3 regions of the Kribbella sp. WER1 genome follow, and region 2 is predicted to be linked to each of the others. Evidence: riboswitches for the same ligand, from Rfam matches in the RefSeq annotation. Region 2 holds a riboswitch; each other region holds the start of a gene.
The links. A riboswitch is a leader RNA that binds a small molecule or an ion and turns the genes downstream of it on or off. The one in region 2 is predicted to bind ZMP and ZTP.
Positions count from the first base shown of each region.

Region 1: linked by a shared signal. The riboswitch ahead of ACXJJ3_RS03670 (glycine hydroxymethyltransferase) and the one ahead of ACXJJ3_RS00145 (bifunctional 5,10-methylenetetrahydrofolate dehydrogenase/5,10-methenyltetrahydrofolate cyclohydrolase) in region 2 are both predicted to bind ZMP and ZTP.
Region 3: linked by a shared signal. The riboswitch ahead of folP (dihydropteroate synthase) and the one ahead of ACXJJ3_RS00145 (bifunctional 5,10-methylenetetrahydrofolate dehydrogenase/5,10-methenyltetrahydrofolate cyclohydrolase) in region 2 are both predicted to bind ZMP and ZTP.

Region 1 is NZ_CM135186.1:735,883-743,013, forward strand. It holds gene ACXJJ3_RS03665 (acyl-CoA dehydrogenase family protein) at 1-1,487, shown strand, start outside; ZMP/ZTP riboswitch at 1,486-1,568, shown strand; gene ACXJJ3_RS03670 (glycine hydroxymethyltransferase) at 1,598-3,046, shown strand; gene ACXJJ3_RS03675 (DHA2 family efflux MFS transporter permease subunit) at 3,039-4,589, opposite strand; gene ACXJJ3_RS03680 (GbsR/MarR family transcriptional regulator) at 4,653-5,123, shown strand; gene ACXJJ3_RS03685 (hypothetical protein) at 5,120-6,127, shown strand; gene ACXJJ3_RS03690 (amidase) at 6,175-7,131, opposite strand, start outside.
Region 2 is NZ_CM135186.1:29,810-36,940, reverse strand. It holds tRNA gene ACXJJ3_RS00175 (tRNA-Pro) at 130-203, opposite strand; gene der (ribosome biogenesis GTPase Der) at 274-1,641, opposite strand; gene ACXJJ3_RS00165 (lysophospholipid acyltransferase family protein) at 1,638-2,363, opposite strand; gene cmk ((d)CMP kinase) at 2,360-3,040, opposite strand; gene ACXJJ3_RS00155 (prephenate dehydrogenase) at 3,072-4,136, opposite strand; gene aroH (chorismate mutase) at 4,133-4,501, opposite strand; gene ACXJJ3_RS00145 (bifunctional 5,10-methylenetetrahydrofolate dehydrogenase/5,10-methenyltetrahydrofolate cyclohydrolase) at 4,533-5,393, opposite strand; ZMP/ZTP riboswitch at 5,415-5,500, opposite strand; gene ACXJJ3_RS00140 (NUDIX hydrolase) at 5,505-6,155, opposite strand; gene prcA (proteasome subunit alpha) at 6,152-7,033, opposite strand; gene prcB (proteasome subunit beta) at 7,059-7,131, opposite strand, start outside.
Region 3 is NZ_CM135186.1:7,261,303-7,268,433, reverse strand. It holds gene ACXJJ3_RS35525 (S8 family serine peptidase) at 1-3,325, shown strand, start outside; gene folP (dihydropteroate synthase) at 3,394-4,197, opposite strand; ZMP/ZTP riboswitch at 4,216-4,306, opposite strand; gene ACXJJ3_RS35515 (winged helix-turn-helix domain-containing protein) at 4,335-4,859, opposite strand; gene arfA (channel-forming protein ArfA/OmpATb) at 5,076-6,182, shown strand; gene ACXJJ3_RS35505 (sunset domain-containing protein) at 6,755-7,117, shown strand.

The sequences.
Region 1 (7,131 bases), 710 kb from region 2:
AGGCCCGCGCGCACGCCCTCCCGGCGAACCAGAACCCGCCCGTCCTGCGCACCCACGACCGGTACGGGAACCGGATCGACGAGGTCGACTTCCACCCGTCGTGGCACTGGCTGATGGAGCAGGCCGTCGGGTTCGGGCTGCAGGCCGCGCCGTGGACGAGCGACCAAGCGGCGCCGCACCTGCGCCGGGCGGCCGGGTTCTACCTCTGGTCGCAGGTGGAGCCCGGGCACGGCTGCCCGATCTCGATGTCGTACGCCGCTGTCCCGGCGCTGCGGGCGGACGAGCGGCTCGCGGCGGAGTGGGTACCGCGGCTGGCGTCCACGGAGTACGACGTACGACGGCTGCCGGCCGCGGCGAAGGGCGGCGTACTGGCCGGGATGGGGATGACCGAGAAGCAGGGCGGGTCCGACGTCCGGGCGAACCTGACGACGGCGACGCCGGCCGGGGACGTGTACCAGCTGGACGGGCACAAGTGGTTCTGTTCCGCGCCGCAGGTGGACGTGTTCCTGGTGCTCGCGCAGGCGCCGGACGGGCTGAGCTGCTTCGTCGTACCGCGGGTGCTTGCCGACGGCAATCGGAACCCGTTCGCGCTGCAGCGGCTGAAGGACAAGCTCGGGAACCGGTCGAACGCGTCGTCCGAGGTGGAGTTCCACGGGACGATCGGGTACCGGCTGGGCGAGGAGGGCGCCGGGGTCCGGACGATCATCGAGATGGTCGCGGCCACCCGGCTGGACTGCGTACTCGGGTCGTCCGCCCTCCAGCGGCGGGCGCTCGTGGAGGCCGTCTGGCACACGCGGCATCGGTCGGCGTTCGGCGGACTGCTGGCGGACAAGCCCGCGATGCAGAACGTCCTCGCCGATCTCGCGATCGAGAGCGAAGCCGCGACAGCCCTCGCCATGCGCCTCGCCGCAGCCGTCGACGCATCTCGCGGTGGGGCGGGCGAGCGCCCGCGCAGCGCGGCGGCCGAAGGGGCGTTTCGGCGGATCGGGTTGCCGTTGGCGAAGTTCTGGGTATGTAAGCGGACGCCGTTCATGGTTGCCGAGGCGCTGGAATGCCTCGGCGGGAACGGGTACGTCGAGGAGTCCGGGCTGCCGCTGCTCTACCGGGAGTCGCCGTTGAACTCGATCTGGGAAGGATCAGGCAACGTCAACGCGCTCGACGTACTGCGGGCGCTCCGGCGGCCGGAGTCGCTCGACGCCTGGCTGACGGAGCTGGCGGCCGTGCAGGGTGCGGACCAGCGGCTGGATGCCGCGGTCAACGACGTGTTGCAAGCGCTTGCTGATGTCGACAACGCCGAGGCCGGTGCGCGACGGCTCGCCGCGCTGATGGCCCTGTGTCTGCAGGCTTCGCTGCTGATCCGGCACTCGACGCCGGAGGTCGCGGACGCGTTCGTCGCGTCGCGGCTGGCGGGCGACTGGGGCGGCGTCTTCGGCACGCTCCCACGGACGACGCCGTTCGAGCGGATCCTCGACCGCACGATAGGGTGAGCGGCGTCGCGACTGGCGCGCTGAAGGTGGAGAACCACCGGGGAGCGAAACCCGTCGGCACCGTGCGCCTGGGTGCCTTCGACCCACTGCAAACCGCAGGAGAGACAACGATGACTCAGACCTTCGATGCCGCCGCCGCGTCGGCCGCGTACAACAACGCGCTGCAGGTGATCGCCGCGGTCGAGCCGACCATCGCCGGCGCGATCCGGGCCGAGCTGGCCGACCAGCGCTCCTCGCTGAAGCTGATCGCGAGCGAGAACTACGCCTCCCCCGCCACGCTGCTGACGATGGGCAACTGGCTGTCGGACAAGTACGCCGAAGGCACCGTCGGGCACCGCTTCTACGCCGGCTGCCAGAACGTCGACACCGTCGAGCAGACCGCCGCGGACCACGCGCAGGCGCTGTTCAACGCCCCGCACGCCTATGTCCAGCCGCACTCCGGCATCGACGCGAACCTGGTCGCGTTCTGGGCGATCCTGGCGCAGCGGATCGAGTCTCCGGCGCTCGCCGAGGCCGGCGCGAAGCACGTCAACGACCTGACCGAGGAGGACTGGACCAAGCTCCGCAAGGCGCTCGGCGACCAGAAGATGCTCGGCATGTCGCTGGACGCCGGCGGCCACCTGACGCACGGTTTCCGGCCGAACATCTCCGGCAAGATGTTCAACCAGCACTCGTACGGGACGAACCCCGCGACCGGCCTGCTCGACTACGACGAGGTCGCCCGGGCGGCGCGTGAGTTCAAGCCGCTGATCCTGATCGCCGGCTACTCGGCGTACCCGCGCAAGGTGAACTTCGCGAAGATGCGCGAGATCGCCGACGAGGTCGGCGCGACCCTGATGGTCGACATGGCGCACTTCGCCGGCCTGGTCGCGGGCAAGGTGTTCACCGGCGACTTCGACCCGGTGCCGCACGCGCATGTCACCACCACGACCACGCACAAGTCGCTGCGCGGCCCGCGCGGCGGCATGGTGCTGTGCCAGCCGGAGTACGCCGAGTCCGTCGACCGCGGCTGCCCGATGGTGCTCGGCGGCCCGCTCAGCCAGACGATGGCGGCGAAGGCGGTCGCGCTGGCCGAGGCCCGGCAGCCCGCCTTCAAGGAGTACGCGCAGAACGTCGCGGACAACGCGGTCACGCTCGCCGAGGGCCTGATGAAGCGTGGCGTCAAGCTGGTCACGGACGGTACCGAGAATCACCTCGTCCTGCTCGACGTCTCGTCGTACGGCATCACCGGCCGGCAGGCCGAGTCGGCGCTGCTCGACGCGGGCATCGTGACCAACCGGAACGCCGTACCGCGGGACCCGAACGGCGCCTGGTACACCTCCGGAGTCCGGATCGGTACGCCGGCGCTCACCACGCGTGGGTTCGGCGCCGACGAGTTCGACCGGGTGGCCGAGCTGATCGTCGACGTCCTCTCGTCTACCACCCCGACGACGACGGCCGCGGGCGCTCCGTCGAAGGCGAAGTACGTCCTCGCCGACGGCGTCGCCGACAAGACCCGCGCCGCCTCCGCGGAGATCCTCGACAAGCACCCGCTGTACCCGGGCCTCGAGCTCAGCTGATCACGACCTGCCCGTCCTCGGCCTGCCGGGGGCGGGCAGCCTTTTTCGGCATCAGTACCGCGGCGAGAATCGCGCCGGCGACGGCGATGCCGCCGGAGACCCACATGGTGGTGTTCAGGCTGGTCAGGAACGCGTCCCGCACACTGCTCGCCAGCCCCGCTGACCCGGTCTTGGACGCCACCGCGAGCCCACCGGCCAGGCTCCGCTCCGCCGCGTCCGCCACCTGGGCCGGCAGACCGGTGGTGTCGACGTTCTGCCGGTACACCGAGTTCAGTACCGTTCCGAGCACCGCGACACCGACTGTCCCGCCGACCTGACGGAACGCCTGCAACAGCCCGGACCCGGTACCGGCGCGCTCCGGATCCAGGACCCCGAGCGCGGCGTTCATTGCCTGCGGCATCGAACACCCGAGGCCGAACCCGACCACCACGAACCAGATCGCCGTGTACCCGTACCCGGTGCCGAGGTCGGTGAACGCGCCGAGCACGAACCCGACCGCCATCACCACGAACCCGGCCATCACCACCAGCCGGGTACCGATCCGCGACTCCACCGGCTCGGCCAGCTTCGCGCCGACCGTCATCCCGCCGATGAACGGCAGCAACTTCAGCCCGGTGTGCAATGCGTCGGACCCGTTGATGCCCTGGAAGTACTGCGGCATCGTGAACAGCAACCCGAAGATCGCGAACACCGACACCGTCAGCAGTACGGCGCCGCCGGTGAACACGCGCTCGCGGAACAGCCGCAGCTCGATCAACGGCTCCGGGTTCCGCCGCTGCCAGACCAGGAACCCGCCGATCAGTACGACGGCCAGCCCGAGGAACACGATCGTGACCGCGTCCGACCAGGACGACTCGCCCGCCTTGGTCACGCCGTACACCAAGGTGGCGAGACCGGCGCTGGAAAGCACGATGCCGAGCCAGTCGATCGCCGGACGCCGCGAACTGCGGGTCTCCGGCACCAATAGCGTGACCGCGAGCGCGGCGAGGAACGCGATCGGGACGTTCATCCCGAAGATCCACTGCCAGCCGGCGTGGTCCAGCAGCAGGCCGCCGACGATCGGGCCGAGCGGCATACCGATGCTGTTGGCAACGACGAAGAAGCCGATCGCCTTCTTCCGCTCCTCCTCGGTGCGGAACAGCACGGTGATCAGCGAGAGCGCGACCGGGACGATCATCGCGGCGCCGATCCCGAGGAACGCCCGGGCGGCGATCAGCCCGCCGGCCGAGTCCGCCAGCGCGCAGGCCAGGGACGCGAGCCCGAACAGCGTGAGCGCGATCGCGATGATCTTGCGGCGCCCGTACCGGTCGCCGAGCAGGCCGGCCGGCAGCAGCAACGCGGCGAGCACCAGGTTGTAGCTGTTCGCCATCCACTGCAGCTGGCTGGTGGACGCGTCGAGGTCCTTGGCGAGGGTCGGCAACGCGACGTTGAGCACGGTGGTGTCCAGGCCGAGCACGAGGACGGCGAGACACAACGCGATGAGGACACCGAAGCGGCGGGCGCCGGTGAGCGTCGGCGCTGCGGTGGTGGCGTCTGAGGTCATGAAATTCAAGTTATCAGAAATTTGTGATAGTTGCGATAAATCCGATGACTGTAAGCTTCAACTATGGCGGAAGAACCGAGCCGGGAGGCGGTCAGCCAGTTCGTCGAGCGATTCGCCGGCGTGCTGGCGAACAGCGGCGTACCGACGATGTCGGCTCGGGTGATGGGCGCGATGCTCGTCAGCCCGGACGGGACACTGACCGCGGCCGAGCTCGCCGAGTCCCTGAAGATCAGCCAGCCGGCCGTGTCCGGCGCGGTCCGGCAACTGCTGCAGGTGTCGTTCATCTCCCGCGAGCGGGTGCCCGGGTCCCGCAAGGACCACTACCGGATCCGCGAGGACGTCTTCGCCGCGATCCTCGAGCGCCGCAACCTCGCCCTGGGCGAATGGGAGTCCACCAGCCGCGCCGGCGCGAACCTCTTTCCGGCCGGCAGCCCCGTCGCCGAGCGGCTGACCGAGGCCGCGGACTTCTTCGCGTTCATCCACGCCGACATGGACCAGATGATCAAGGCCTGGCGGGCGGACCGCCACCAGTGAAACCCCTCGGCGGTACGGCGTGGCTCGACAGCGACGAGCGGGTCGCCTGGGAGACGCGGATCATGCGCCGCCGAGTCCCGCTGTACCGCGCCGGGATCGCGGCACTCCGCGCCCTCAACACCCTTACCCGCGGCCGTCCGTCGCTGCGGGTCACCCGCTGGGAACGGGTCGGCCCGCACGGCGCGACGTACGCGATGGACAAGCTCGAGACGATGACCGGCCGGACCGACCATCCGGTCACCTCCCGGAGCGAGCTCCGCGCCCGCACGTCGTTCGCGTCCCGGCTCGCGCGGGCCGTGTCGGCGGACGAATGGCCGCAGATCATCGCCGAGTACGACCGACGCCGACGCGGGGAACGTCCGCAGTACCACTATGTCGGCCACCGACCGCTGAACGCCGCGTCGCACGCGCTGATGGACGAGGCGTGGGTCCGCGGCGAACTCCCGACGGACGAGTTCCGCGCGTGGAACGTCCTGAAACACGAGGACGACGGCGCTTTCTACAGCGAGTTCTTCACGCACGGCAACGCCCGCGGCTACCCCGGCGGCGAAACCAACCCCGGCTTCCGCCGCGGCCGCATCATGTTCGACGTCGCCTGGCGCGACAAGGCCACGCTGCCCCTCGAACGCCAGATCCTCCGCCGCAGCCGCGTCCTCCGCGCCAAGGAACTCGTCAAGTTCCTCCGCACCGAACTCCGCGAGGCCGTCCACCCGCCGGCCCCGACCACCACGACCACCACGACCACCACCGAGAAGCGCCCGGACGTCTACACCCCTGAGGTCGTAGCCGCCCTCGCCGACTTCACGAAGCCCGCCGAATCCCGCTCCCCCACCGCCCGCGGCGAAACCACCCCGAACCCGCACCGCACCGCCGCCATCGAAGCCGCCAACACGGTGGCCAAGGCCCTCCCACCGCCAGCCACCTCACGCACCCCTCCGCAACCCCCGACGACCCGGCCCAAGAACCGTCCCTCCCACACCCCAGACCGCCACCCACAGCGCTGACGGGCGTGGATGCCGCCCAACGGGCTTCGTGTTAGCTGCGGCGCAGGTCACCGCGGCCCTGGACGCGCGACGTGGATCGGAGGTGGGGGCAGGTCTACCTGGAGGTGGTGAGCGAAGGCGAGGGCTGTCGTGTCGGCATCGTGGGGAGCGACTACCTGGGCGCCTACCGGGAGGCCGGAGGCCAAGCCCGCTGGGACGCTGACGGCGGGGTGGCCGGTGACGTTGAAGGTCCAGCACGGGTCGCCGGTGACGATGCTCTGCTCGTGCTGGTCGTAGCCGTGGGCAACGGTCAGCGTGGTGGGGGTGACGAGAACGTCGGCGTCGGTGAAGAGGTCTGCCAGCGCGGTGTTGTTGTGGTCCCGGATCTCGCGGGCGCGCCGTACCTCGGCTGCTGTCACGCCGCGGCCGTTGTCGAGGGCCGAGAGGACCGGCCAGGCTTCGTCGGTCGGCTCGAGGTCCAGCTTGGTGTCGATCAGTTCCACGTCGCAGGCGGCCAGCCGGGCGCGGATCACCTGATCCACTTCCTCGTCGGCCGGATGCGCACCGAGCGTCGAGCAGTACGCGACCCGCCAGGTGCGAGCGCTGGGAGCGGTGGGGACTGGCCAGTGAGGTAGCGCGGTCGGGTCCAGGCGGTGCGGGCCGGTGGTGAGGCTCGTGGCGAGGATGACGTCGTCGAGGTCGGCGCCGACAAGGCCGGCAGTGGTGAGTTGGCCGAAGCCGCGGCCCGTGGGGCGCGGGACACGGCCGTATGTGCCTTTGAAGCCGACGATGCCGCAGAACGAGGCGGGGATCCGCAACGAGCCGCCGCTGTCCCCACCGGTCGCGAGCGGTACGACGCCTGCCGCCACCGCGGCCGCGCCGCCTGCGGTCGAGCCGCCCGGCGAGCGCGTGAGGTCCCACGGGTTGCGCGTGTACTCGCGTCCGTTCCAGCCGAACGTCAACGCCACGGCCCCGCTCCGAGCCCGCGTCGACCAGCCGATCGGGATCGCCCCGGCCGCGGTCAG
Region 2 (7,131 bases):
ACCACGCCACGAATGGTTCTCGGCCACCGCGCGGCGGAGGTCGTCGTCGTCCCAGCTTCGTCTGTCACTCAAGGCCACCATGGGACAAACATAAGAAGGGGCACCGACAGAATCGGTGCCCTTTCAGGGTCGGGCTGACAGGATTTGAACCTGCGGTCTTCTGGCCCCCAGCCAGACGCGTTACCAAACTACGCCACAGCCCGATGGCCCGCCCCAACAGCGAACCGGGCATTACCTTACAGCATCCGGACGGGTAGTTCTTACTGGGTCCGGTCAGCGTTTCTTGTTCTTCTGGCGGGCGCGGATCTGGACGTGTACCGGGCTGCCGACGAAGCCGAAGTCCTCGCGGAGGCGGCGTTCGATGAAGCGCTGGTACGACGCCTCGATCTGGCCGGAGGTGAAGATCGCGAAGGTCGGCGGCATCGTGGTCGCCTGGGTGCCGAACAGGATCTTCGGCTGCTTGCCGGAGCGCACCGGGTGCGGGTGCGCGGCCACCAGGCGGCCGAGGAACGCGTTCAGCTGGCCGGTCGGGACGCGGGTCTGCCAGCCGTCCAGCGCGGCCTCGATCGCCGGGACGAGCTTGTCCATGTGCCAGCCGGTGAGCGCACTGATGTTCACCCGCGGCGCCCAGCGGAACTGCACCAGGTCGCGGTCGATCTCCCGCTCCAGGTAGTACCTGCGCTCGTCGTCCATCAGGTCCCACTTGTTGTACGCGATCACGAGCGCCTTGCCGGCCTCCTCGACCGCGTTCATGATCCGCAGGTCCTGCTCGGTGATCGACTCCGACGAGTCGATCACCACCACGACGACCTCGGCCCGCTCGATCGCGGCGTTGGTCCGCAGCGAGGCGTAGTACTCGTGGCCGGTCGCGTTCTTCACCTTGCGCCGGATCCCGGCCGTGTCGATGAACCGGTACTCCGTGCCGCTCAGCGTGATCAGCTCGTCGACCGGGTCCACCGTCGTACCGGCGACGTCGCTGACGACGACCCGGTCCTCCTTGGCGACCTTGTTCAGCAGCGAGGACTTGCCGACGTTCGGCTTGCCGACGATCGCCACCCGGCGCGGGCCACCGAGCTCGTCGTCGCGCTCGGCCGGCGCCTCGGGCAGCGCGGCCAGGATCGCGTCCAGCATGTCGCCGGTCCCGCGGCCGTGCATCGCCGAGATCGGGAACGGCTCGCCGATCCCGAGACCCCAGAGGTTCATCGCCTCGGCCTCGATGCGCTGGTCGTCGACCTTGTTCGCGGCCAGTACGACGGGCTTGCCGGACTTCCGCAGCACCCGGACGACGGCCTCGTCGGCGTCGGTGATGCCGACCACCGCGTCGACCACGAACAGCACCGCGTCCGCGGCGTTGATCGCGACCTCGGCCTGCGCCGCGACCAGGGCGGCCATCCCGACCGCGTCCGGGTCCCAGCCGCCGGTGTCGACGACCGTGAACTCGCGGCCGGACCAGTTGGCGTCGTACGACACCCGGTCGCGGGTGACGCCCGGGGTGTCCTCGACGACCGCCTCGCGGCGGCCGATGATGCGGTTGACCAGCGTGGACTTGCCCACGTTCGGCCGCCCGACGATCGCGAGGACCGGCAGCGGGCCGGCGTCGTCGCGCTCGTGCGTCGGTACTTCGGTGGGCAGGTCAGTCATTGGGGGTCCCTCTGGTCTCGCCAGCCCGGAAGTGGGTGGCCGGTTTCTTCGACGGCCGCCTTCACATGGGCGCGCAGCACGTCGCCGATGTGGTCGGCGACCGCCTGTACGTCGGAATGTCTCCTGGGAAAGGGTACGCGGTCGACCGTGAAGGGTTCGCCGTACACCACGTCGATCCGGCTTCCGGTCGGCGGATGACCCTCCACGCCGCCGTCCGGCAACCGCGTACCCATCAGCGCCACCGGCAGGATCGGCGCGCCGGTGACCATCGCCAGGTACGCCACCCCGCTCCGGATCCGGCCGAAGTCGCCCGGCCCACGGGTGCCCTCCGGGTAGATGTTCAGCACCCGGCCGTCCCGCAGTACCTGGACCGACCGGCGGACGGCGAGGACGTCGTACGCCGAGCGGTCGACCGGGATCTGCCCGATCCGCCGCAGGAACGCGCCCTGGAACCCGCCGAACACCTCGATCTTGCCGAGCTGGTGCAGCATCCGCGGCGCCATCGCGCCGAGCAGCGGGGCGTCCAGCAGGCTCAGGTGGTTCGGGGTCATCAGCAACGGACCGGTCAGCGGGAATCGGTCCTGGTGGTGGACGGTGAGGTTGTACTTCAGCCGGAAGTACGGCCTGGCGACCGCGCGCATCGGCAGCGCGAGCCGGTACGGCAGCGGCGGCAGATCGTCGGTCCGGGGCAGCTCCCGGTGCCCGGTGAGCTCCGCCGTCATAGCTCCCGGCCTTGAGGGACCGTCTCCTTGGCGAGTCGGCTGATCACGTCGATGACCTCCTCAAGCGTCAGGTCGGTGGAGTCGATGGTGACCGCACCGTCGGAGGCGACCTGGAACTCCGACACGGTCGAGTCGTCGGCATCCCGCCGGACGATCTGGTCCCGGAGCTCTGCCGCGGTCACAGACCCGGCCGCGAGCTCGGCGCCGCGGCGCGCCATCCGGGCGTCCTGGTCGGCGGTCAGCAGCACCTTCAGCTCGGCGTCGGTGGCGACCACGGTGGCGATGTCGCGGCCCTCGACGACGATCCCGCCGGTCTCCTGGGCGTCGTCGATGATCGCCCGCTGGCGCCGGATCAGCTCCGCGCGGACGTCCAGGTTGGTGGCGATCTTCGAGACCACCTCGCTGATCGCGGGCTCCCGGATCGCGGCGGTGATGTCGGTCCCGTCGGCGATCACGAACTGCCGCGACGGGTCGGTGCTGACCTCCAGCACGAGCTCCCGGGCACGCTGCGCGACCGCCGCCGTGTCGTCCAGGTCCAGCCCACGCTCGACCGCCGACCAGGTCACCGCGCGGTACGTCGCGCCGGTGTCCAGGTACCGCAGTCCGAGCCGGGTGGCCACTCCGCGGGCGGTGCTCGACTTACCGGAGCCGCTCGGCCCGTCCACAGCGATGATCATGCCCCGAAGATTACCGTCGCACAGGGACAGTTCAGGTGTGGACCACCCAGCCGCGGGTGCTGAGGGCCTCGACGAGTTGGTCGACCGAGGCGGGTTTGACGGCCAGTTCGACCTCGCCGACGGGGCGGCCGGGGCTGTGGTCGATGCGCAGGTCCTCGACGTTGGCGCCGGACTCGGCGGCGTCGGCGAACAGCTTCGCCAGCTGACCGGGGCGGTCCGGGATCGTCACCAGCACCGTGACCAGGTCGATGTGCGGAGCGCCGTGCTTGCCCGGGACCCGGATCGCGCCGGATACGCCCTGGCCGAGGATCGCGGTCAGCTCGTCGCCGGCCTCTTCCTTGCCGAGGGCAACGAGTAGCCGGTCGAGCTCGCCGCGGATCTGCTCCAGCAGGCCGGTCAGCGCCGTCGAGTTCGCGGACACGATCTGGGTCCACAGCCGTGGGTCGCCGGCCGCGATCCGGGTCACGTCGCGGACGCCTTGGCCGGACAGTTCCAGGTGCGAGGACGGCGCGTCGGCCAGCGTCCCGGCGGCCAGCGCGGACATCAGGTGCGGGAGGTGGGAGACGCGCGCGACGCCGAGGTCGTGGTCCGCCACCGACATCTCGACGGTACGAGCACCGCACGCCTCGGCCAGCCGCCGTACCAGATCCACGGCGTCCGGGTCGCTGGTGCCGTGCGGGGTGACGGCCCAGGTGGCGCCGTCGAACAGGTCGGCGCGCGCGGCCAGCGGGCCGTTGCGTTCGGAGCCGGCCATCGGGTGACTTCCGACGTACCGGCTGACGTCCGGCACCAGGCTGCGCGCGTCCGCGAGCGGCTTGCTCTTCACGCTCGCCGCGTCCGTCACCACCGCGGTGGTCTGCTGCAACTGCTCGGCGACGACCGCTCCGACGTGATCCGGCGGTACGGCGACCACGACCAGCTGCGGCTCGATCTGCACGGCCCGCGAACCGGCGCCGATCCGCTCGGCCATCAACGCGTTGTCCGGGTTGCCGTCGACGAGCTCCACGACGACGCCGAGCCGCGCCAGCGCGAGCCCGATCGACGTCCCGATCAAGCCCGTCCCGACGATCCGCACGGGACCACGCAGCTCGGTCACTGGGCGCCGGTCAGGTCTGGGCGGAGGGCGACCGCGCCGTGCAGGTACACGTGCTGGATCTTGTCCCGCGAGCGCGGCGTCTCGGTGTGCACCATCAGCCGGACGACCCGCGGCAGCGCGTGCGGCACCGGGATCTCCTGCATGCACATCAGCGGTACGTCGGTCAGCCCGATCTGGCGGCCGGCGACCGCCGGGAACTCCGAGCGGAGGTCCGACGTGACGGTGAACAGGATGCTGATCAGATCCTCGTTCTCCAGATCGTTCGCCTCCAGGACCGCCTTCACCAGCTCCGCGGTCCGCTCGAGCAGATGCTCGCGCTCGTCCACGTCCAGCTGGGTGGCACCCCGGATCGCGCGTACCGGCACGTCGTTCCTCCTCGTTCGTCTGCCCCAAAGACTAGTTCAGCGTAGTCAAGGCGTGGACAGCCGTCTCAGCGGCGTCGACCGTCTGCTCCAGCAGCAGCGCGATCGTCATCGGCCCGACCCCGCCCGGCACCGGCGTGATCAGCCGCGCCACCTCGGCCGCCTCGACGAAGTGCACGTCGCCGACGTTGCCCTCGTTGTACCCGGCGTCGACGACCACCGCGCCCGGCTTCAGCCAGTCGCCGCGGACGAAGTTCGCCTTGCCGACCGCGGCGATCACCACGTCGGCGGTCCGGACCAGGTCCGGGAGGTCGCGGGTCCGGGAGTGCGCGTACGTGACCGTCGCGTTCGATGCCAGCAGCAACATGCCGGCCGGCTTCCCGAGGATCGGGCTGCGGCCGATCACCACCGCATGCGCGCCTTCCAGCGGTACGTCGTACGCCGCCAGCAACCGCATGATCCCGCCGGGCGTCGCGGACCGGAAGCCGGGATCGCCGAACGCCATCGCCGCGAACGACCGCATCGTGACGCCGTCGACGTCCTTGCCCGGGTCGATCGCCTCGAACGCGGCTCGCTCGTCGATCTGCGCCGGCACCGGATGCTGCAGCAGGATCCCGTGCACCGCCGGGTCCTCGGACAGCTTGGTGATCTCCGCGACCAGCTCCTGGGTGCTCGTCGAGGCCGGCAGCACGACGCTGCGGGACGCGATACCCGCCTTCTTCGACCGGTTCTGCTTCATCCGCACGTACGTCGCGGACGCCGGGTCGTCGCCGACCAGGACGGTCGCCAGGCACGGCTGGACGCCGTACTTCTCCTGCAGGACGGCCGCCCGCTCCGCCGCCTTCGCCACCATCTCGGCGGCGAGGTCGGTACCGATCATCAGCTCAGCACTCATGCGCGCACACTCCTCTGAGTTCGAAGGTGCCCAGGCGCGCGGCGAAGCCGGATGGCAGACCGTTCCCCGGTGGTTCGTCCACCTCAACGCCAGTCGCGGTCCGCCTCGAGTCTAGAGCAGGCCGGCGTGGTCCAGCGCCAGGTAGGCGGCGTCGATGCCGGTCATCGCGCCCGGGTTGCGCAGCTCGGCGCGGAATGCGTCGACGGTGAGCTCGACCGGTACGCAGTCCTCGGCCTCGTCCAGCTGCTGCTTGCCGTCGGGGCGGCAGCCGCGGGCGATCGCGACGTACTTGCGGAAGGTCGAGGACGCACCGGACCACTGCCAGCCGACCACGTCGAGGGTCTCGCAGGTGTACCCGGTCTCTTCCTCGAGCTCGCGCGCACCGGCCGCCGCCACGTCCTCGCCGGGCTCGACGAGACCGCCCGGGAGGTTGGTCACGACGGTGTCCGGGCCGGCGCGGAACATCCGGATCGTCACGATCCGCCCGTCCGGCGTCAACGGCAGCACCGTCACCCCGGCGTCCACGCCCGCCTCACGGCCGGAGACGTCCCACTCGATCTCCCGCCCGTCCGGCATCCGGTACCGCCGCAGCCGCACCGACAGGAACCGCTCGAACCCGACCTCCTCCCCCAACAACTCCCACGGCGCCGGATCCCCCACCACCGTGTCGGTGGGTGACGTGTGGGTGGTGGGGTTTGGGGGGTGAGACGGCTCAGCCGCCACGTTGGTCGTGGCGGCTGAGTTGTCGATCTGGTCCGTCACAGCGGACGGTTGTCGTCGGGGTCTTCCGGCGGGGCGACCGGGGCGTCGTCATCGTCGGACGGCGGCGCGACCGGCGTCTCCGCGGACGTGCTCCCGGCGGACGTGGTCTCGGCGGAGGTTGTGTCCTCGGACTTCGCCGCGGTCTCCTCGTCGCCATCCGTCGAATCGTCGGAGTCCGGGTGGGACTCCGAGAGGATGGTTTCCAGCGTCGCCTCGGAGATGCGCTTGAACTTGCGGACCTGCGACCTGGTCCGGTCCAGCACCGCGACCTCGAGCTGGTCCGGTGTCAGCTGCCGGACCTCGGTGCCGTCGTGGCCGAGGGCATCCACCGCGAGCCGGAGCGCGCCGGCCAGCGAGATCCCCTCCTGGTAGTGCTCGCCGACATAGTCAGCGACCTGGTCTGCCGGGCCGCCCATCACGGCGTACCCCTGGACGTCGGCGATCGAGCCGTCGTACGTGAGCCGGTAGATCTGGTCGTCGGACGCACCCGCGCCGACCTCGGCGACCAGGATCTCCACCTCGAGCGGCTTCTCGCCGCCGGAGGAGAAGATCGCGCCGAGCGTCTGCGCGTACGCGTTCGCGAGCGCGCGGCCGGTCACGTCGCGCCGGTCGTAGGAGTACCCACGCATGTCGGCGAGCCGGACGCCGGCGATCCGCAGGTTCTCGAACTCGTTGTACCGGCCGACGGCGGCGAACGCCATCCGGTCGTAGATCTCGGCCACCTTGTGCAGCGCGGGCGACCGGTTCTCCGCGACGAACAGGATGCCGTCGGCGTACTGCAGCGCGATCGCGCTGCGGCCCTTGGCGATGCCTTTCCGGGCGAAGTCCGCCCGGTCCCGCATCAGCTGCTCGGGCGAGACGTAGAAGGGAACGCTCATCGAGTCCTCTGTCAGTTCAGGGTGGTCAGGTCAGGGACGGAGCGGCAGGACCGTCGGGACGCCGGTGGCGCTGCTCCCAGGCCGCGTCGACCAGGGAG
Region 3 (7,131 bases), 1.4 Mb from region 2:
GCCAGGAAGCCTGACAAGCAACTACTCGGCGGGCGCCTACGACATCAACAACAACATCGCGTCGTTCTCCGGCCGCGGTGCGGGTCAGAACGGCACCATCAAGCCGAACATCTCGGCCCCCGGTGTCAACGTCCGCTCCAGCCTGCCGGGCAACACGTACGGCGCCTTCAACGGTACGTCGATGGCGACACCACACCTGACGGCCACCGTGGCGTTGCTGTGGTCCGCGTCGCCGGCCCTCAAGGGTGACGTGGCCGCGACCCGCGCGCTGCTGAACTCGACCGCGATCGACACGCCGGACAGCCAGTGCGGCGGCACCGACGCGAACAACAACGTCTTCGGCCAGGGCCGCCTGGACGCGCTGGCGCTGGTGAGCGCCGCGCCGATCGGCGACACCGGCACGCTGTCCGGTACCGTCACCGCCGCCACCGGTGGTGCCGCGCTGGCCGGTGCGAGCGTGACCATCAAGGCCGACGGCCAGCCCGACAAGACGCTGACCACCGGCAGCAACGGCACGTTCTCGTCCGTACTGCCTGCCGGCGACTACAACCTGACGGTCTCGTCCTTCGGGTACAAGACCGCCACCGCGACCGCGACGATCACGACCGGTCAGACCACCACCAAGGACTTCGCGCTCGACAGCACCCCGCAGGTGAGCGTCGGCGGTACCGTCACCGACGGTTCGGGCCACGGGTGGCCGCTGTACGCGAAGGTCTCGGTCGAGGGTCCGGGCGGCGTGTTCGACTACACCACCCCGAGCAACGGCCGGTACAGCCTGAAGGTCCCGTCGGGCGCGGCGTACTCGCTGAAGATCGAGACGAAGTACCCCGGGTACGCGACGGTCAGCCAGCCGATCACGGTCGGCAGCGGCAACCTGACGCAGAACATCGCCGTCCCGGCCGACTCCACCTCGTGCACCACGGCGCCCGGTTACAAGTGGGGCTCGGACGGCGTCTACGAGACGTTCGACGGCACCACCGCGCCGAACGGCTGGACGGTCGTCGACGGCAAGGGCAACGGCCAGGTCTGGAAGTTCGACAACCCGGGCAGCCGGGGCAACACCACCGGCGGCAGCGGCAACTTCGCGATCGCCGACTCCGACAAGTACGGCAGCGGCGGGCAGCAGGACACCTCGCTGGTCAGCCCGGTCGTGGACCTGACCTCGGTCGCCGCTCCGGTGATCCGGTTCAACCAGGACTTCAAGCGGCTCGGTGACAAGGCCGACGTGGACGTCTCGATCGACGGCGGCGCCACCTGGACCACCGTGCTGGCGCAGACCGCGAACGCGACCGGCCAGAAGGAGATCGCGATCCCGCAGGCCGCCGGACAGGCCAACGTGCAGGTCCGGTTCCACTACTACGAGGCGAAGTACGCCTGGTGGTGGGAGATCGACAACGTCCTGATCGGCAGCCAGGTCACCTGTGTGCCGACCGGCGGCGGCATCGTCGTCGGCAACGTCAAGGACGCCAACACCAACGGTTACGTGAACGGCGCGGTCGTCAGCCACGACGGCACCACCGAGAGCGCGACCACCGAGGCGACGCCCGAGGACACCGGCCTGAACGACGGCTTCTACTGGCTGTACACGGCGGCCGACGGCAACCAGAACTTCACCGCCAAGGCCGGCAACTACGTCAGCTCGTCCGCGACCGTCGGGGTCGAGGCCGACTGGGCCACCACCGCCGACTACACGCTGAAGGCCGGCCGGCTGGCCGTCACGCCGGGCAGCATCACCGGCAGCCTGAAGCTGCCGACCGGCAAGGTGACCAAGTCGTTCAAGGTCACCAACACCGGTGGCGCGCCGGTGGACGTGAAGTTCGGCGAGAAGAACAGCGGATTCGTCCTGGAGAACGCGAACGGCACCAAGACCACCAAGGCCGAGGTCGAGAACGGGGTCGGCGCCCCGCTGCAGCGGCTCGCGGTGGACACGTCGTTCGCCCGGATGCTGTCCGGCAAGACCGGCACGCCGACGGCGGCCGCGAAGCCGATGGCGGCTCCGTGGGCCGACATCGCCGACTACCCGGCGACGGTGATGGACAACCGGGTGGTCAACCTCGACGGCAAGATCTATTCGATTGCCGGTGGCAACGGTAGTGCGTCGACGGCGAACAGCTACGTGTACGACCCGGCGTCGCTCGCCTGGACCGCGATCGCCCCGCTGCCGGGCGCCCGCAACGCGATCACCGTCGGCGTCGTCGGCGGCAAGATCGTCGCCAGCTCCGGCTGGGGCGCCTCCGGCCCGGCCGCGGACACCTGGTCGTACGACCCGGCGTCCAACGCCTGGACCGCGGTCGCGGCCAACCCGGCTCCCCGGGCCGCCGCCGGCCAGGCCGTGCTCGACGGCAAGCTGTACGCCGTCGGCGGCTGCACCACCGCGAACTGCACCCCGATGAGCAACACCGTGGTGCGGTACGACGCCGACGCGAACAGCTGGCAGACGCTGGCGAACTACCCGAAGTCGGTCGCGTTCGCGTCCTGCGGCGCCATCGACGGCAAGCTGTACTGCGCCGGCGGTAACGACGGCACGAACTCGCTCAAGTCGGCCTACGTCTACGATCCGGGAGCCGACTCCTGGACCGCGATCGCGGACGCCCCGGCCGACCACTGGGCGGCGTCGTACGCCGTCGCCGGTGGCAAGCTGCTGATCGTCGGCGGCGTCCAGGCCGGTGCGGTCACCAACGCCGGCTTCGCCTACGACCCGGCCGCCGAGGCCTGGTCGGCACTGCCGAACTCCAACCTGCCGCGGTACCGCGGTGGCGCGGCGTGCGGCTTCTACAAGGTCGGCGGCTCGTCCGGCGGCTTCACGGCGACCGCGGACAGTGAGGCCCTGCCGGGTCTCGAGGACTGTGCCGAGTCGTCCGGGGACGTGAGCTGGATGTCCCTCGACCAGACCGCGGCCACGCTGGCCCCGGGACAGTCGACGACCGTCAAGGTGACGCTCTCCGCGAGCGTCGACCAGCCCGGCGCCTACACGGGTGCCGTGACGATCGGTGAGAACACCCCCTACTCGGTCGCACCGGTCGGCGTGACGATGAACGTCACTCCGCCCACCACCTGGAGCAAGCTGATGGGTACGGTCACGGGCGTCAGCTCGGCCGGCGCGTCCGCTCCGCTCCCGGGCGCGATCGTCGAGGTGGACTCGTGGGCGCAGTCCTACACGTTCATCACCGACAACAACGGCCAGTACGCGTACTGGCTGGACCGTCGCAACAACCCGCTCACCCTGATCGCCGCGAAGGACGGCTACAAGCCCCAGACCCGCACCACCAAGCTGGTCAACGGGACTCCTGTCGTCGAGGACTTCGCACTGGAGTCGATCAAGTAGTCAGGTAGTACTCGGCCCCGGACCCGTTGCGGGTCCGGGGCCGAGCCTCGTTTTGCGGAACTTTTCCGTCAGCAGGTGCCGGAAAAGTTCCGCAAAACGCCCCGGACCAGCAAGGCGTCCCGTAGCGCGTGCGGCTCGTGGGTGCGGATGTAGTCGGCGCCCTGGTCGGCCGCGGCCAGTTCGGCGGCGAGGGTCGCCGGGCCGATCCCGGCCGTGCGGGTCCCGGTGATCTCGCGCAGGAACGACTTCCGCGACGGCGAGACGAGGACGGGTACGCCGTACCGCTCCTTGAGGCGGCTGAGGTCGCGGAGGATCGCGATGGACGGTTCCGGCGTACTGCCGAGGAAGTAGCCGAGGCCCGGGTCCAGCACCAGGCGTTCGCGGGAGATTCCCGCGGACTGGAGTGCGGCGATCCGCTCGTCGAAGAAGTCCTCGACGCGGGTCCAGATCTCCGCCGCGTCGGTCGCCACCCGGGTCGCCGGGCCGGTCCGCTGCACCGAGTGCATCACGACCAGGACGCACGAGCTGTCGACAAGTCCGTCGTACGGCGGCGGGAATCCCTGGATGTCGTTCAGGTACGACGCCCCGCGCGCGACGGCCCACCGCTGCGTCTCCGGGTGGTACGAGTCGACGCCCCACGGAATCTTCCGCAGACCGTCGACGACCGGGGTCAGGCGGGCGATCTCCTCGGCCGGCGGCACCTGCTCCGCGTCCGGATGGCTCGACGCGGGGCCCAGCTCCACCACGTCCGCGCCGTCGGCGTGCAGTCGCCGGGCGTGCTCGATCGCGGCGTCCGGCCGTAGATAGCGTCCCCCGTCGGAGAACGAGTCCCGCGTGACGTTGACGATTCCCACCACGCGGGGTCGTCCCATGCCGGCCTCCAGGTCGATACCAGAAGCCCAGGCGCACGGCGTACGTCATCGAGACGGGACCGCTCCCCGGTGGTGAACCCCACCTCCCGCGCCAGTCACGGCCCGTCCGCAGTTTACTGAATGCGCGGCTCTGCGGATCAGGCCGCGGGCAGCAGGTGGAAGCCGACGCCGCGGACCGCGTGGATGGTGACCGCGGCGCCGAGGTTCGCGAGCTTCTGGCGCAGGCGTTTGACGACCGAGTGGATGTGCGAGCCGTGGCCGAGGTGCTCGTTGCCCCAGACCGCGTGGTGCAGGCGCTGGTACGTCCACACCCGGCCGGGTTCGGCCGCCAGGCAGTGCAGGAAGTCGTGCTCCAGCCGGGTGAGCGGCAGTTCGCGGTCCTTCCAGCGGACCACCCGGCGGTCGACGTCCAGCTGCAGCTCGGGGATCGGCTCCGGAACCGCCTTGATCTGTGGAGGTTCGGCCGCGGACACGATCCGCGGCGCGGCGCCGGTCAGTTCGAAGAACGCGCGCGCCTGGTCGGCGTTCGACACCAGCAGCAGCGCGTCGGCCCCGCCCAGCAGGCGCGCCAGATGCACCCGTTCGGCGGTGGACGCGGCCACCCCGACGATCAGCGACGAATCGGTCTGTCTGTCTTCCGTCCCAGCAGCGATCGGCAGCACAACAAGCCCTCCCCAGTCGAAACCGGCCCGAGCTAAGTACGGTTCACGGCACTAACTAAGTCAAGGGATTCGTGGTGCAGCGGGCTGGCGCATATGCGTCCTGTCCGAGAAAGGACAAGAAACCCGGCGCCGCATGGCCTTGCGGTGTGCGGTGGACGGGCGCGGCGGAGTACTCTCCTCGCGCACGGCCACTCTGACCGCATCCACGGAGGAACAGTGCCCGGTCTTGTCCGACGGCCGCTCGTCATCTGGCTGCTCGCGGCCATCGCGGTGCCCGTACTGCTCACCGCCATCCTGGTTCCGGCCCGCGCCGGCACCACCGAGGACGACCTGCGCGAACGCACCCAGGCGGCGTTGAAGGCTCGCGGGATCGAGACCGGCTCCGTCGACTTCGACGGCCGGGACGCGCACGTCACCGTGCCCGCGGGCGTCGACGAGGGGCAGGTCCGGGAGGTCGTCGCCGCCGTCGACGGGGTACGGGCGGTGCGGATCGACCACGGGGGCGCCGTACCGGCGACGCCCACGCCGGCGACGCCTTCGCCGACGACGAGCGGTGCTCCGGTGCAGGACGACGTACCGGAGTTCGAGGTCGGGCGGACGGATCAGGCGATCCGGGTGCAGGCGCCGGTCCGCAGCCAGGCGGTGAAGGACGCGCTCGGCGCCGAGGTGCGGCAGGTGCTCGGGGCGGACCGCGAGTACGACGACCGGACCACGATCGACCCGGCGAACGGGCTGGCCGACGCGAGCGCGTTGACCGCGTTGCTGCGGGCGCTCGCGATCGGGACCGGCGACGCGTCGGTGCGGTACGACGGGGAGACCGTCACGTTGTCCGGACAGGTACCGGACCAGGCGACCAAGGCGACCGTCGGACGGGCCGCGGCGAAGGCGGTCCCGGGCGCGGTCGTCGCGGACCAGCTGGTGCTGCCGAAGCCCACCACGCAGAGCGAACCGTGCCGAACCTTCCCGACCCGGCTGGCCGCGTTCACCCGACAGCACCCGATCAACTTCCTCTCCGGCACGTCGATCGTGAACGACGCGTCGAAGCCGTCCGTGGTCGAGGCCGCCGTACTGCTGAAGTCCTGTACGACGGCCCGCGTCGAGGTCGCCGGGCACACCGACAACCTCGGCTCCCCGTCGACCAGCCTGCCGCTGTCCGAACGCCGCGCTGCCGCGGTGAAGGCGGAGCTGGTACGCCTCGGCGTCGCCGCGGGACGGATCACCGCGAACGGGTACGGCGAGGCGTTCCCGATCGCCTCCAACACCACCGGCACCGGCCGGATCGCCAACCGCCGCGCCGAAATCCGCGTCAACCCGGCCGGCTGAACCGTGCGTCCTTCTCCAGGTGAAGTGCGGCCGACAGGGCTGAACCGTGCATTCGTCTCCAGGTGAAGTGCGGCCGAGAGGGCTGACGGAGTAGGGTCGCCGTGGTCCGTAGCCTTCGTAGGGGATTCCATGAGTTGGCTGATCGCACAGGTCTGGGTCGTACTCCTCGCCGCCTTCGTCCTCGGCAGCGCAGCCGCCTGGCTGCTCCACCGCCTCCGCCCGACGAAAGGCCCCCAATGACCTGGCTACTCCGCGACACCTGGCTAGGCTCCCTCCTCGCCTTCCTCCTGGGCGCCACCATCACCTGGCTCCTCCTAGACCGCCGCCCCACCCCCACAACAACCCCCGTACCCGCGTCGCGGCCGAACCACACGCCGGCCGAGCCCGCGACCACCAACAGCTCGGCCGAAGCAGCAGCAACCGCTCCCGCGGAGCACCCCGCGCCCACCACGCAGGCAAACCCAGCGGAACGCCCCCGGCCTGCGGCTCGTACAAACACCGCACCAACGGCGCGGACGAGCCAGGCGGCGGTCGAGCACACGGACAACCTCCCGCGGAACAGCTCGGCTGAGATGACCACGCCCGCAGCCGGCCAGCCCGCCAACAACACCCCGGCGAAGCCGGGGGGCGAGGTGAATAGGTTCTCGGAGTTGATGGGTGGGGAGCCGACCTTGTTCGACCACCTGCGGGCCTCCAGCGAGGAGCCGGCGGGGAAGTACGGCGAGGGGTCGGCGGATGCGGTGCCGCATCAGGGGCCGCCGGACGGGTTCACGATCAAGGGGAATGCGCAGTCGATGCTCTTCCACACCCCGGACTCGCCGTACTACGGGCGCACCAAACCCGAGGTCTGGTTCCGCACCGAGGCCGACGCCGAGCGGGCCGGCTTCACCAAGTACGTACGCCGCCCGCGAAAATCCCCCAACCCCCGCGACTGAGCCGCGCCCTAGGC